One region of the Metabacillus flavus genome, then DNA from elsewhere that is predicted to be linked to it. Evidence: riboswitches for the same ligand, from Rfam matches in the RefSeq annotation. Region 1 holds a riboswitch; the other holds the start of a gene.
The links. A riboswitch is a leader RNA that binds a small molecule or an ion and turns the genes downstream of it on or off. The one in region 1 is predicted to bind S-adenosylmethionine.

Region 1 (5,499 bases):
AGCCTCTTGGCAATCCGATTGGAAAGGGAGGCGGCTATGAGCACCTGAAAAATCCTAAAGGGTCAGGGAGCATTGATTCTGCTTGGAGGAGCTCCTGGAATCAGAATGGCAAAGGACTTCGAACGTTCTCAATCCCATTTGAAAAATCATCTGTATTAACGGCAGGTGGTCCGGGACCTTCTACATCGCCAAGCCAGCTGTCTCCAATCATGATACAAAGAGTGACGGGGAACGAAGCGCAATTTGTCACTATTCTTCAGCCTTACACACAGCTGAATGCACCCGCTGTTACAGGAAAAAGGGTAGGTCAGTATGGCGTAAGAGCAGAAAGTCCATCTGGAACGTATCATTTTTACCAGAACCATCAGGAAAAGACTGCCGGAAAATTAACGGCAGCAAAAGCCTCATCGAGAAATAAAGAGGATTATCATTTTGAAGATAACCTGAGCACAAGTATTGCTGCAAACGGTGAATTAAAGGTAACCCTTAAAGAAGCAGATAGACTGCAGAAAATGACACTTGTCTTTAACAAAGGAACTATAACGTCTGTGTCAGTTAACGGCAAAGCATGGAAAACGGCTGTCCAAGGCGGTTACATTATGGCTTTTCAAAACTGAAAACGAGGAAGAGGAGCATCCGGGGTAAACGGATGCTCCTCTTTTGGCTGGACGGCAGCAGCACGTCCTTATAGGATACCTTGCCTCAAACGGCTGATAAAGGTATCCCTTGCTGCAATTAAACGAGTGGACCTCCAAGTTCAGCAATATCCTGTCTGATGGAAGAAAACTTCGTAAAGTTATGATTGAATTTTTCAGCAAGCAGTTTGGCTTTCGCTTCATATGCCTGCGGATCTGCCCATGTTTTGGAAGGGATTAGCACTTCATCAGGCACCCCGGGAACATGTGCAGGAATTTGAAGGCCAAAGATCTCATCCGTCAGCATTTCCGCAGAAGCAAGGTCCCCTTCTAAAGCAGCCTGAACCATGGCTCTTGTGTACTCTAGCTTCATCCGTTTTCCCGTGCCGTATTCTCCGCCAGTCCAGCCTGTATTAACAAGGTACACATCAGCATTGTGCTCTTCAATTTTCTTGCCGAGCATTTCAGCATAGCGCTGCGCAGGAAGCGGCAAAAATGGAGATCCAAAGCAGGTTGAGAAGGTTGCCTGCGGAGAAGTAATTCCGCGCTCTGTTCCTGCAAGCTTGCTCGTATAGCCGCTTAGGAAATGGTACATGGCCTGTTCCTTCGTCAGCTTGCTGATTGGAGGGAGCACACCAAAGGCATCCGCCGTCAGGAAGATAATCGTATTCGGATGGCCGGCAATGCTTGGCAGCACGATATTGTTCATGGAATCGAGAGAGTAGGCCGCTCTCGTATTCTCCGTGTAAAATGCATGGTCATAGTCTGCTATTCTCGTTTCCTCATCCACTACCACATTCTCAAGCACAGAACCGAAGCGGATTGCATTGAAAATTTGAGGTTCCTTTTCCTTTGAAAGACTGATGCACTTTGCATAGCATCCGCCTTCAATATTGAAAACGCCGCTTGAAGACCAGCCGTGCTCATCGTCTCCAATCAGCTTGCGGTTCGGGTCAGCAGATAAAGTCGTTTTCCCTGTTCCGGACAATCCGAAAAACAGAGCAACGTCGCCTTCCTGGCCAACATTTGCAGAGCAGTGCATAGGAAAGATGCCGGCTTCAGGAAGCAAATAGTTCATGATGGAGAAAACGGACTTTTTCATTTCTCCAGCGTATTCCGTCCCGCCGATCAGGATGGTTCTTTTCTCAAAAGAGATGATAATGAAAGTCTCTGAATTTGTTCCATCTATAGACGGATCTGCTTTAAAATTCGGTGCTGATACAATTGTGAAAGGCTCGATTTCTCTGGAAGCCATTTCTCCGTCCGGCCGGATGAACAGCTGATTCGCAAAAAGATTGTGCCAGGCGAATTCATTGACCACCTTAATCGGCAGGCGGTATCTTTCATCAGCGCCAGCAAATCCATCAAACACAAACAATTCATTCTGCATTTTTAAGTATGAAAGAACCTTGTGGTAAAGCTTATTGAATGTTTCGCTTGAGATAGGCTGATTTACATTGCCCCAATCAATTTTGCTATTTACGCTATCTTCTTTTACAATAAATTTATCTTTAGGCGAACGCCCTGTATAAGCTCCAGTCGTTGCACGGATGGCACCGGTTGAAGTAAGAACGGCTTCGTTTCTTGATAGAATTTTTTCAACTAGCTGAGGTACCGATAAGTTTTGAAAAACATTTTCCCCTTCAAGTAAAAGCGAAAGCTCGTTTGTTGCCGCAAGTGAATTCATCCCCATACCTTCCTTTGCTTGTAATTATGTGGTTTGCATAATTAGTATAACACATTAATGTTAATAGTCTATACTAATTGATGTATTTTACGTTCGAACTTGGAAAGTGCCACCGCGTATAACCAGATACCGATAAATTTGGCTTGGAAGAGGGATTGTTTGGGCTGGACTCGTGGATCATGCAGATCAGGGAACCTGATCAACTCGCCGGAACGAAGCGCTTGGCCGAGGTGAAGGCGGTATAAGCAGTTGGTCAGGCTTTTGCGGGGAAAGGGGTTTAGCTGGGAAACCGGGCTGATTGGCTGGGAAACTAGAGTGGTTGAAAAGCATTACAAAATATATCGACCGAAATATGAGTATATCGGCCGAAATTTAAATATATCGGCCGAAATAAAATTATATCGTCTATTTTCTCAATATATCGACTATCCGACATGGTTTGATAAATTTAGCAGGTGCGTATACGCAAGCACGGATAGTACGCCATGCTGGAAAACCGCGCTGATCGGCCGGAAAACGAGTGGCATCAGCCGGACACGAAGTTAAACCCGCCAGAAAGCGGCCCGAATCCGCTCGTAAAATGCCGCGCCGAACAAAATGTAAAACTCACAACCAACTAAAATAATTCTATAGCTGAATCCATCATAAGCCCATCTTTCCTGCTGCCCTGTCCTTTTTGGAAGAAAGCTTGTCAATTTTTGTTGACATTTGCGGGAAATTTGGGGTAATATATGTCCTTGAACGGATTCTCTTATCCCGAGCTGGCGGAGGGACAGGCCCTATGAAGCCCAGCAACCTGCAAGACTTGAAAACATGCTGTTTTCTCTCATGCAAAGGTGCTAACCTGACGCAAGGCTGTAGTCCTTGAGCGATAAGAGTGAAAGGCTGAAAAACAACTCCTTTCCTCTATTAAGTAGGAAGGGTTTTTTTATGCAGTCTGGAATCTTTTTCCTTAAAGGCTATATTAAAGGGGAAGATTCTTAAAATAAAGCAAAAGATAAGTAATGGGAACGAGTTCCGTCTCAAAAAAAGAGGGGAAGTACATAACTGAACCTTGCCAATAGAACAACCGAATTTCAGAGGAGGAATTACTATGTCGATTAAACGCCATCTTTTCACATCAGAATCCGTAACGGAAGGCCATCCGGATAAAATTTGCGACCAGATTTCAGATTCCATTTTGGATGCCATTCTTGCTAACGATCCTAATGCACGTGTAGCTTGTGAAACATCTGTTACAACAGGACTTGTTCTTGTAGCAGGAGAAATCACGACTACCACTTATGTCGATATCCCAAAAATTGTTCGTGAAACTGTTAAGGAAATTGGTTATACACGCGCGAAATACGGCTTCGATGCTGAAACATGTGCAGTATTGACTTCCATCGACGAGCAGTCAGCTGACATTGCAATGGGAGTTGACCAGGCACTTGAAGCCCGCGAAGGCCAAATGACAGACGCTGAGATTGATGCAATTGGAGCGGGAGACCAAGGGTTGATGTTCGGATTTGCATGCAACGAAACAAAAGAGCTAATGCCTCTTCCGATTTCCCTTGCACACAAGCTGGCTCGCCGCCTGACAGAAGTACGCAAGGAAGAAATCCTTCCATACCTTCGTCCGGACGGTAAAACGCAAGTTACGGTTGAATATGATGAAAATAACAAACCGGTTCGTGTAGATACAATTGTTATTTCTACTCAGCATCACCCTGAAATTTCTTTGGAGCAAATTCAGCGCAACCTTAAAGAATTTGTTATCAAACCTGTAGTTCCTGCAGAATTAATTGATGAGAACACGAAATATTTCATCAACCCGACTGGCCGCTTCGTTATCGGAGGACCTCAAGGTGATGCAGGTCTTACTGGCCGTAAAATCATCGTTGATACGTATGGCGGATATGCTCGTCACGGCGGTGGAGCATTCTCTGGTAAGGATGCTACAAAAGTTGACCGTTCTGCGGCTTATGCAGCTCGCTACGTTGCGAAAAACATCGTTGCTGCCGGGCTTGCTGACAAATGTGAAGTTCAGCTTGCGTACGCAATCGGTGTAGCACAGCCGGTATCCATCTCCATCGATACATTCGGAACAGGCAAAGCAAGCGAGGAAGTTCTTGTTGAAGCGGTTCGCAATAACTTTGATCTTCGCCCTGCAGGCATTATCAAAATGCTTAATCTTCGCCGTCCAATTTACAAGCAAACTGCTGCATACGGTCACTTCGGCCGTACGGATGTAGAGCTTCCATGGGAGCAAACAGACAAAGCAGAAGCACTTCGCTCTGTTCTTTAATAAAGTTCCGTATGGGTGCCTGGCTTAACACAGAAGCAATATAAAACAGAAACGTCTGGAACGTAATCGTTCCAGACGTTTTTTTATGTTCAAGAGATTGGAGAAACTATGAATGATCTTTTTATTCATTTATCACGTTTTCCTGTTAGAAAGATGATGCCAGTTTAGGGTTTATGGCAGCGAGCATCCTGGAGGGGATCCTGCTTCATAGCAAAAAAGAGAACTGTTCATACTTATTTAATCTTTTCCTTATCCTTTCATAATTTTCTTGATTTATGATGCCATTAAAAGCAGAGAGCATGATTCTTAGGCGAGATTGGCTGGCTGGGATATAGTAAAGTAAGGGCTTGTTTCCAAGACACACTGTTGTATAAAGAAAGTATAGATCAAAGGGGTCAATACACATGCAGAAAATATTACTTGTTGATGATGAACCCGCTATTCTCGATGTTTGCCGGCGCTATCTGGAAAGAGAAGGCTACAGGGTTGATTCAGCGGTCAATGGATTTGAGGCGGTCGAGCAGTGGAAAAGGGGAAGACCTGATTTGATTGTTCTTGATCTCATGATGCCTGAAAAGGACGGCTGGACTGCTGCGGAGGAAATCCGAATGGGGGACGAGGATGTCCCAATCATTATGCTCACCGCTCTGGGACAGGAACGGGACCGGCTCCTTGGCTTAACCTTAGGGGCTGACGATTACTTAACCAAGCCGTTCAGCCCCAGAGAACTTGTATTAAGAGTGAAGAACATGTTAAGGCGGACCTCGAAATACAAAAACGAAGAAAAGCAGTCCGTTACAATCGGCTCCATTTCCATCGATTTATCGACAAGGCAAGTTAAATCGGGTGGAAAAATCATAGATATGACGGCAAAAGAGTTTGATATGCTC
Region 2 (5,499 bases), 2.8 Mb from region 1:
ACGTTCAGCTGTTCTTTGTAGGCTTTCGCCAGCTTCTGAAGAGCTGCAAGCGTGTCTTCAACGAAGATAACAGGGGCATCAGCAGGAGGATTAAGTTCCTTTTTTGCCCACAGAACAGCAGCTGCTCCTTCGCTGAGTGCCTTTTCCGCAAAGCGGTGTCCATTAAAGTTCTCTCCCGTTATCGGGATAAATAAAGAGCCTGGCAAAACGCTGCGCGAATCGGTTGAAACACCGGCAGCTGACCGGTCCTCATATTGTGCGGCAAGCCCTTCGCCTCCAGCCATTTTCTGTATATCTTTAAGCGTTCTCTGAATCATGCAGGTATTCTCCCTTCTAAATCGAGATAGGCCGGCTCCTCGTTGCCTGCCTGTTATGGCAAACGCGGATAAGCCAGCCCTCCTTTATTAAAACGTGTGTCTGATCTGCTGTTTTTCTTCGTGGCGTTCAATGGCAAGTGAAACGAGCTTTTCAATGAGCTGAGGATACTCCAGACCCGTATGCTTCCAAAGAAGCGGGAACATGCTGTATGGGGTAAAGCCCGGCATCGTGTTCACTTCATTAATTAAAGCTCTTCCGTCTTCAGTAAGGAAAAAGTCGGCGCGCACAAGTCCGGCACCGTCGATGGCTTTAAAAGCAGCAATAGCCATTTTTTCAATCATTGCATATTCTTCTTCCGTTACTTTAGCCGGAATCATCATGTCTGTATCGCCGTCCACATACTTCGCTTTATAATCATAGAATTCTTTTTTCGGAGCGATTTCTCCTGTAACGGAGCATGCAGGCTCATCGTTTCCGACTACGCCAATTTCAATTTCACGTCCAATGATTCCTTCTTCGATAATGATTTTGCGGTCATAGGAGAATGCTTCCTCAAATGCAGCTTCCAGTTCTTCGCGGTTTTTGCATTTGCTGATGCCGACACTGGAGCCAAGGTTGGCAGGTTTGACAAAGCAAGGATAGCCCAGTTTGGTTTCTACGTTAGTATATGCCGTTTCCGGATCTTTTTTCCACTCACTGCGAATCAGCCAAACGTATTCAGCCTGCTCAAGTCCGGCTTGCGCAAACAGATTTTTCATTGCTACTTTATCCATTCCTGCTGCAGAAGCAAGAACCCCGTTTCCTACGTACGGAATATTCATTAGTTCAAGCATTCCCTGAATGGTGCCGTCTTCCCCATTAGGTCCATGAAGAAGCGGGAAAATTACATCAAAAGGCTTCTCTGAATTATCGCCGTTAGTGGACGGGAATAAATCTGTGTTCAGTGCAACAGGCAAAATCGCTTCACTAACTTCATGTCCAAGCTTTAGAGCGGCTGCATTTGAAGCAGGTTCGTTCAGCTGTTCCCCGCGAATCCATTCGCCTTTTTCCGTAATATAAATAGGATGTATATCAAATTTGCTGAGATCAAGAGCCTTGATTACAGCAAGGGCTGTTTGCAGAGAAACTTGATGTTCTGCGGATTTCCCTCCGTATACGAGGCCAAGTTTAATTTTCATTATTTATTTCCCCCTCAATCTTTCAGGTGCAGTCATTTTTTAATCACTCTCACCATTTTATCACCTTCCGGCATTTTTGTTATAGATGACCCTGTTTTTATCTCAAAAGATTCGTATCGCATTATTTTTTTATGCATAGCGAATTAGTCGTTAAATGACGCAGTTTGTATTAAAATAAGGGCAGGAGGGATTTTCACATGGAAAAAATTACATCATCCGAGCAGTTTCAGCAGCTTATTTCAACAGATAAGGAAGTTTTAATTAAATTCTTCGCAGATTGGTGTCCTGATTGCACCCGAATGAATTTCTTCATCGATGAAATCATCGAAGAATACAAAGAATACCAATGGTTTGAGATCAATAAAGACGAATTTCCTGAGATTGCCGAGCAGTATCAGGTAATGGGGATTCCAAGCATCCTGATTTTTAAAAACGGTGAAAAGCTTGGCCATCTTCACAGTGCGAATGCCAAGACACCTGAACAGGTACAGGAATTTCTCGCGGAAAAACTTTAAGCACAAGCTCTTGCTTGTGCTTTTTTGATGTGCATCTTCGGAATAAATAACCACCGCAGATTATTCACCCAAATCTCAAACAGATAAACCCACTCTGCGGTTATGAACCTCATAGACACAGCTTTATACACATTTTCTCAAAGCGGTCCTTTCAATCGTCATTCCTCGTTAAAATCAGTGGAAAAGAACGTTTATTTTCCAGGAAATAATCTATCTCTCCCCTGCTCGACATCTTTATTCCCTAAAATCCGGAGTGTCCAGTTCTTGACAAACTGGTCCTTCGGTCATATGATGTATTTTAATTAAATAGTACTCTTATCCAGAGAGGCGGAGGGACATGGCCCTGCGAAGCCTCGGCAACGGATCACGATTTTTGTGAAACCGTGCTAATTCCTGCAGACACATTCATGTGTTTGAAAGATGAGAGAAGAGCCGGTCTGCTTTTCAGATTGTTCCACCCCTCTTCTGCTCATGAAGAGGGGTTTTTTGCGGTTTTTATGAGATAAGGAGATGGGTAGATTGACAGATTTTCTTATAAGAGGAACACAATTATGGAACCAGTTAAAGACACTTCCGCAAGATAAGCATCCTGCTGTTATTTTCAACTCCCATATCACAGGGTTGGCTATTTCCCGGGCCCTGGGAAAGAAAGGCATCCCCATTATCGCCCTGGACAGGGATGGACGGGCGGTTGGGCTTCAATCTAAATATGTTCATACTGCCGCTTTATGTCCCAATCCATTTACTGAAGAGGCGGAATTCATCAGTCTGCTGTTGGAAATCGGACGGAATCTCCCTCAAAAGGGTGTATTGTTTCCGTGCAATGATGAATGGGTGCTGCTCGTCAGTAAACACCGGACCGAGCTTGAAAAGTATTTCTTATTCCCGTTTGCTGAGTGGGACAACGTTGAATCTCTGTTAAATAAACGGAAGCTTTATAAAAAAGCTGCTTCCTTAGACATTCCGATCCCTGCAACGTGGTATCCGGAAGAGTTTTCAGGAGAATATCCTGACGATCTTCCTTTTCCATGCATCGTAAAACCTGTGGAACAGCGCAGTTTTTATGAAGCTTTTCAGACGAAGGCTTTTACTGCAAACAGTACGGAGGAGCTCACCGGCATACTGGCCAAAACAGCCAGCCATGAGGTTGTGATCCAGGATATCATCAGTAGCTCTCTTTCAGACTTTTATTCTCTTTGCACCTATACCAGTATGGACGGGGAAATAAAAGGCCAGTTTACCGGCAGAAAGCTTGAGCAATATCCTTTGAACTTCGGAACGGGCTGTCTTGTAGAGTCTGCTGAAGGCGGCCGGTTTGTCTCTTACGGAGCTGAAATATTAAAAGCGCAAGGGTATTACGGAATTGCGGAGACAGAATTCGTATATGACAAACGGGATGACACATATAAATTACTGGATGTGAATACACGAGTTTGGAAATGGATCGGACTTCCGATTTTCTCCGGAGTTAACCTGCCTCTTCTCGCTTATAACGAAGTGACCGGGTTGAAAGGAGAATCCCAATATCCAGTATTGGACTATTCAAAATGGGTATATTTCGATGACTATTTAAAGGTTAAGCAGGAACGTCCCGGTACTTTCCATGGGCACCTGTCCGATTCCGAAATGGCTTCGGTGCTCTTCGGGGAAACCTCCACACATATAACAGAAGCTGTATTTTCAGCTGAAGACCGCGCACCTTCTGTACAGCAAGTGAAAAATAAATTCAATCAGGGGTATATATGCCCGTGCTAGGAAAGGTGTGAGTGGGATGAAATACGGATTTTGGCTTCCCCTTTTCGGGGGCTGGCTTAGAAATGTTCAGGATGAAAAGATGCCTCCTACATTCGACTATGCAAAAAAGGTCATTCAGTCAGGAGAGAAATGGGGCTATAGCACAACTTTGATTGCAGAGCTTTATTTAAACGATATTAAAGGCCCGGAATACGATTCGCTTGAAGCGTGGACAACGGCAGCGGGACTTGCCGCAGTCACTGAAAAAATTGAAATTATGACGGCCATCAGACCGGGCTTTCATAACCCCGCAGTGGCGGCCAAGATGGCGGCCAATCTTGATCAGATGAGCAATGGCCGATTTACGTTAAATGTCGTCTCCGCCTGGTGGGAAGAAGAAGCGAGACAGTACGGAGGCATTTTTACCGAGCATGATGAGCGCTACAGCCGGACAGAGGAGTTTGTTGAGGTCTTGAAAGGTCTTTGGACGGAAGATTCATTCTCCCATAAAGGAAGGCATTATGAATGCAAAGAAGCAAAGCTTTTCCCGAAACCAGTTCAAAAACCGAATCCGATCCTGTATGCAGGAGGGGAAAGTCCGCGCGGAAAAGAGACGATTGCCCGCTATTGCGACGCTTATGTGATGCACGGGGGAACGGTGGATGAAATCCGTTCAAAAATCGGAGAAATGGTTCGTTTAAGAGAAACCGTGAATGAAAATCCATTCGCCTCCTTTGGAATGGCCGCATACGTGATATGCAGGGACTCTGAGGAAGAGGCGGCAGAAGAGCTCGCTCGCATAACCGATGTAAAAGAGTCCTCCGCTTACGCAGGCTTCAAAGATTTCACAAGCAAATCCCAGCTTGAACAGCAAATCCAGCTTCAGGATTATTCGGTTTCAAACCGGGGACTGCGCCCGAATCTAGTCGGAACCCCTGAACAGATTGCAGAGCGGATCATCCAGTTTGAAGAGGCAGGTCTTGATCTGCTGCTGCTCCAATTTTCACCGCAGCTTGAAGAAATGGAGCGTTTTTCTAAAACAGTCATGCCGATTGTGGAGAGAAAGAGGACCGCAGTTCAATAAACTATACACCAGTGTCTAATCAGATTTATACTGTGGGAAAGATTTTTAAGGAGGAATAAAACATGACAGCAACTCAACTAGAAACGGCTACATTCGCAGGAGGCTGCTTTTGGTGCATGGTGAAACCATTCGACGAGCTTCCCGGCATTCACGGCATTGTATCCGGCTATACAGGCGGACATAAAGAAAACCCGACCTATGAAGAAGTAAAAGCTCAAACAACCGGCCATGCGGAAGCGGTGCAGATTCAATATGATCCCAGTCTTTTTCCTTATGAAAAATTGCTGGAGCTTTATTGGCAGCAAATTGACCCGACGGATGATGAGGGCCAGTTTATTGACCGGGGCGAGTCATACCGGGCGATTATTTTCTATCATACGGAAGAGCAGCGGCAGGCAGCCGAAGCCACTAAAAAGGAACTGGCGGAAAGCGGTAAGTTTAAGAAACCGATTGTTACGCCAATCAGAGAAGCAAGTACATTCTACCCCGCTGAAGAATATCATCAGGATTTCTATAAAAAGAATCCTGAAAAATACAAGCAGGAACGAGTGGAATCCGGCAGGGATGTTTTTGCAAAAGAGAATTGGAAATAAGGTGCGGGAAACCGCACTCTTTTTTATTTTCTCTACATGATTCCTTCGTTTTTGGAAAAATTAGGTGGTAGTACATA

Region 2: it holds a riboswitch for S-adenosylmethionine, as region 1 does, so the genes downstream of both, J9317_RS01410 (carboxylate--amine ligase) here and metK (methionine adenosyltransferase) in region 1, are expected to answer to the same signal.

The regions. Positions count from the first base shown of each region.
Region 1 covers NZ_JAGVRK010000001.1:3,008,347-3,013,845, reverse strand. Annotated here, with positions in the region: gene J9317_RS15360 (heparinase II/III domain-containing protein) at 1-617, shown strand, start outside; gene pckA (phosphoenolpyruvate carboxykinase (ATP)) at 736-2,322, opposite strand; SAM riboswitch class I at 3,071-3,200, shown strand; gene metK (methionine adenosyltransferase) at 3,416-4,609, shown strand; gene J9317_RS15345 (response regulator transcription factor) at 5,014-5,499, shown strand, end outside.
Region 2 covers NZ_JAGVRK010000001.1:247,463-252,961, reverse strand. Annotated here, with positions in the region: gene J9317_RS01425 (UDP-N-acetylmuramoyl-tripeptide--D-alanyl-D-alanine ligase) at 1-317, opposite strand, end outside; gene J9317_RS01420 (D-alanine--D-alanine ligase) at 405-1,496, opposite strand; gene J9317_RS01415 (thioredoxin family protein) at 1,694-2,011, shown strand; SAM riboswitch class I at 2,324-2,438, shown strand; gene J9317_RS01410 (carboxylate--amine ligase) at 2,531-3,766, shown strand; gene J9317_RS01405 (LLM class flavin-dependent oxidoreductase) at 3,783-4,829, shown strand; gene msrA (peptide-methionine (S)-S-oxide reductase MsrA) at 4,892-5,422, shown strand.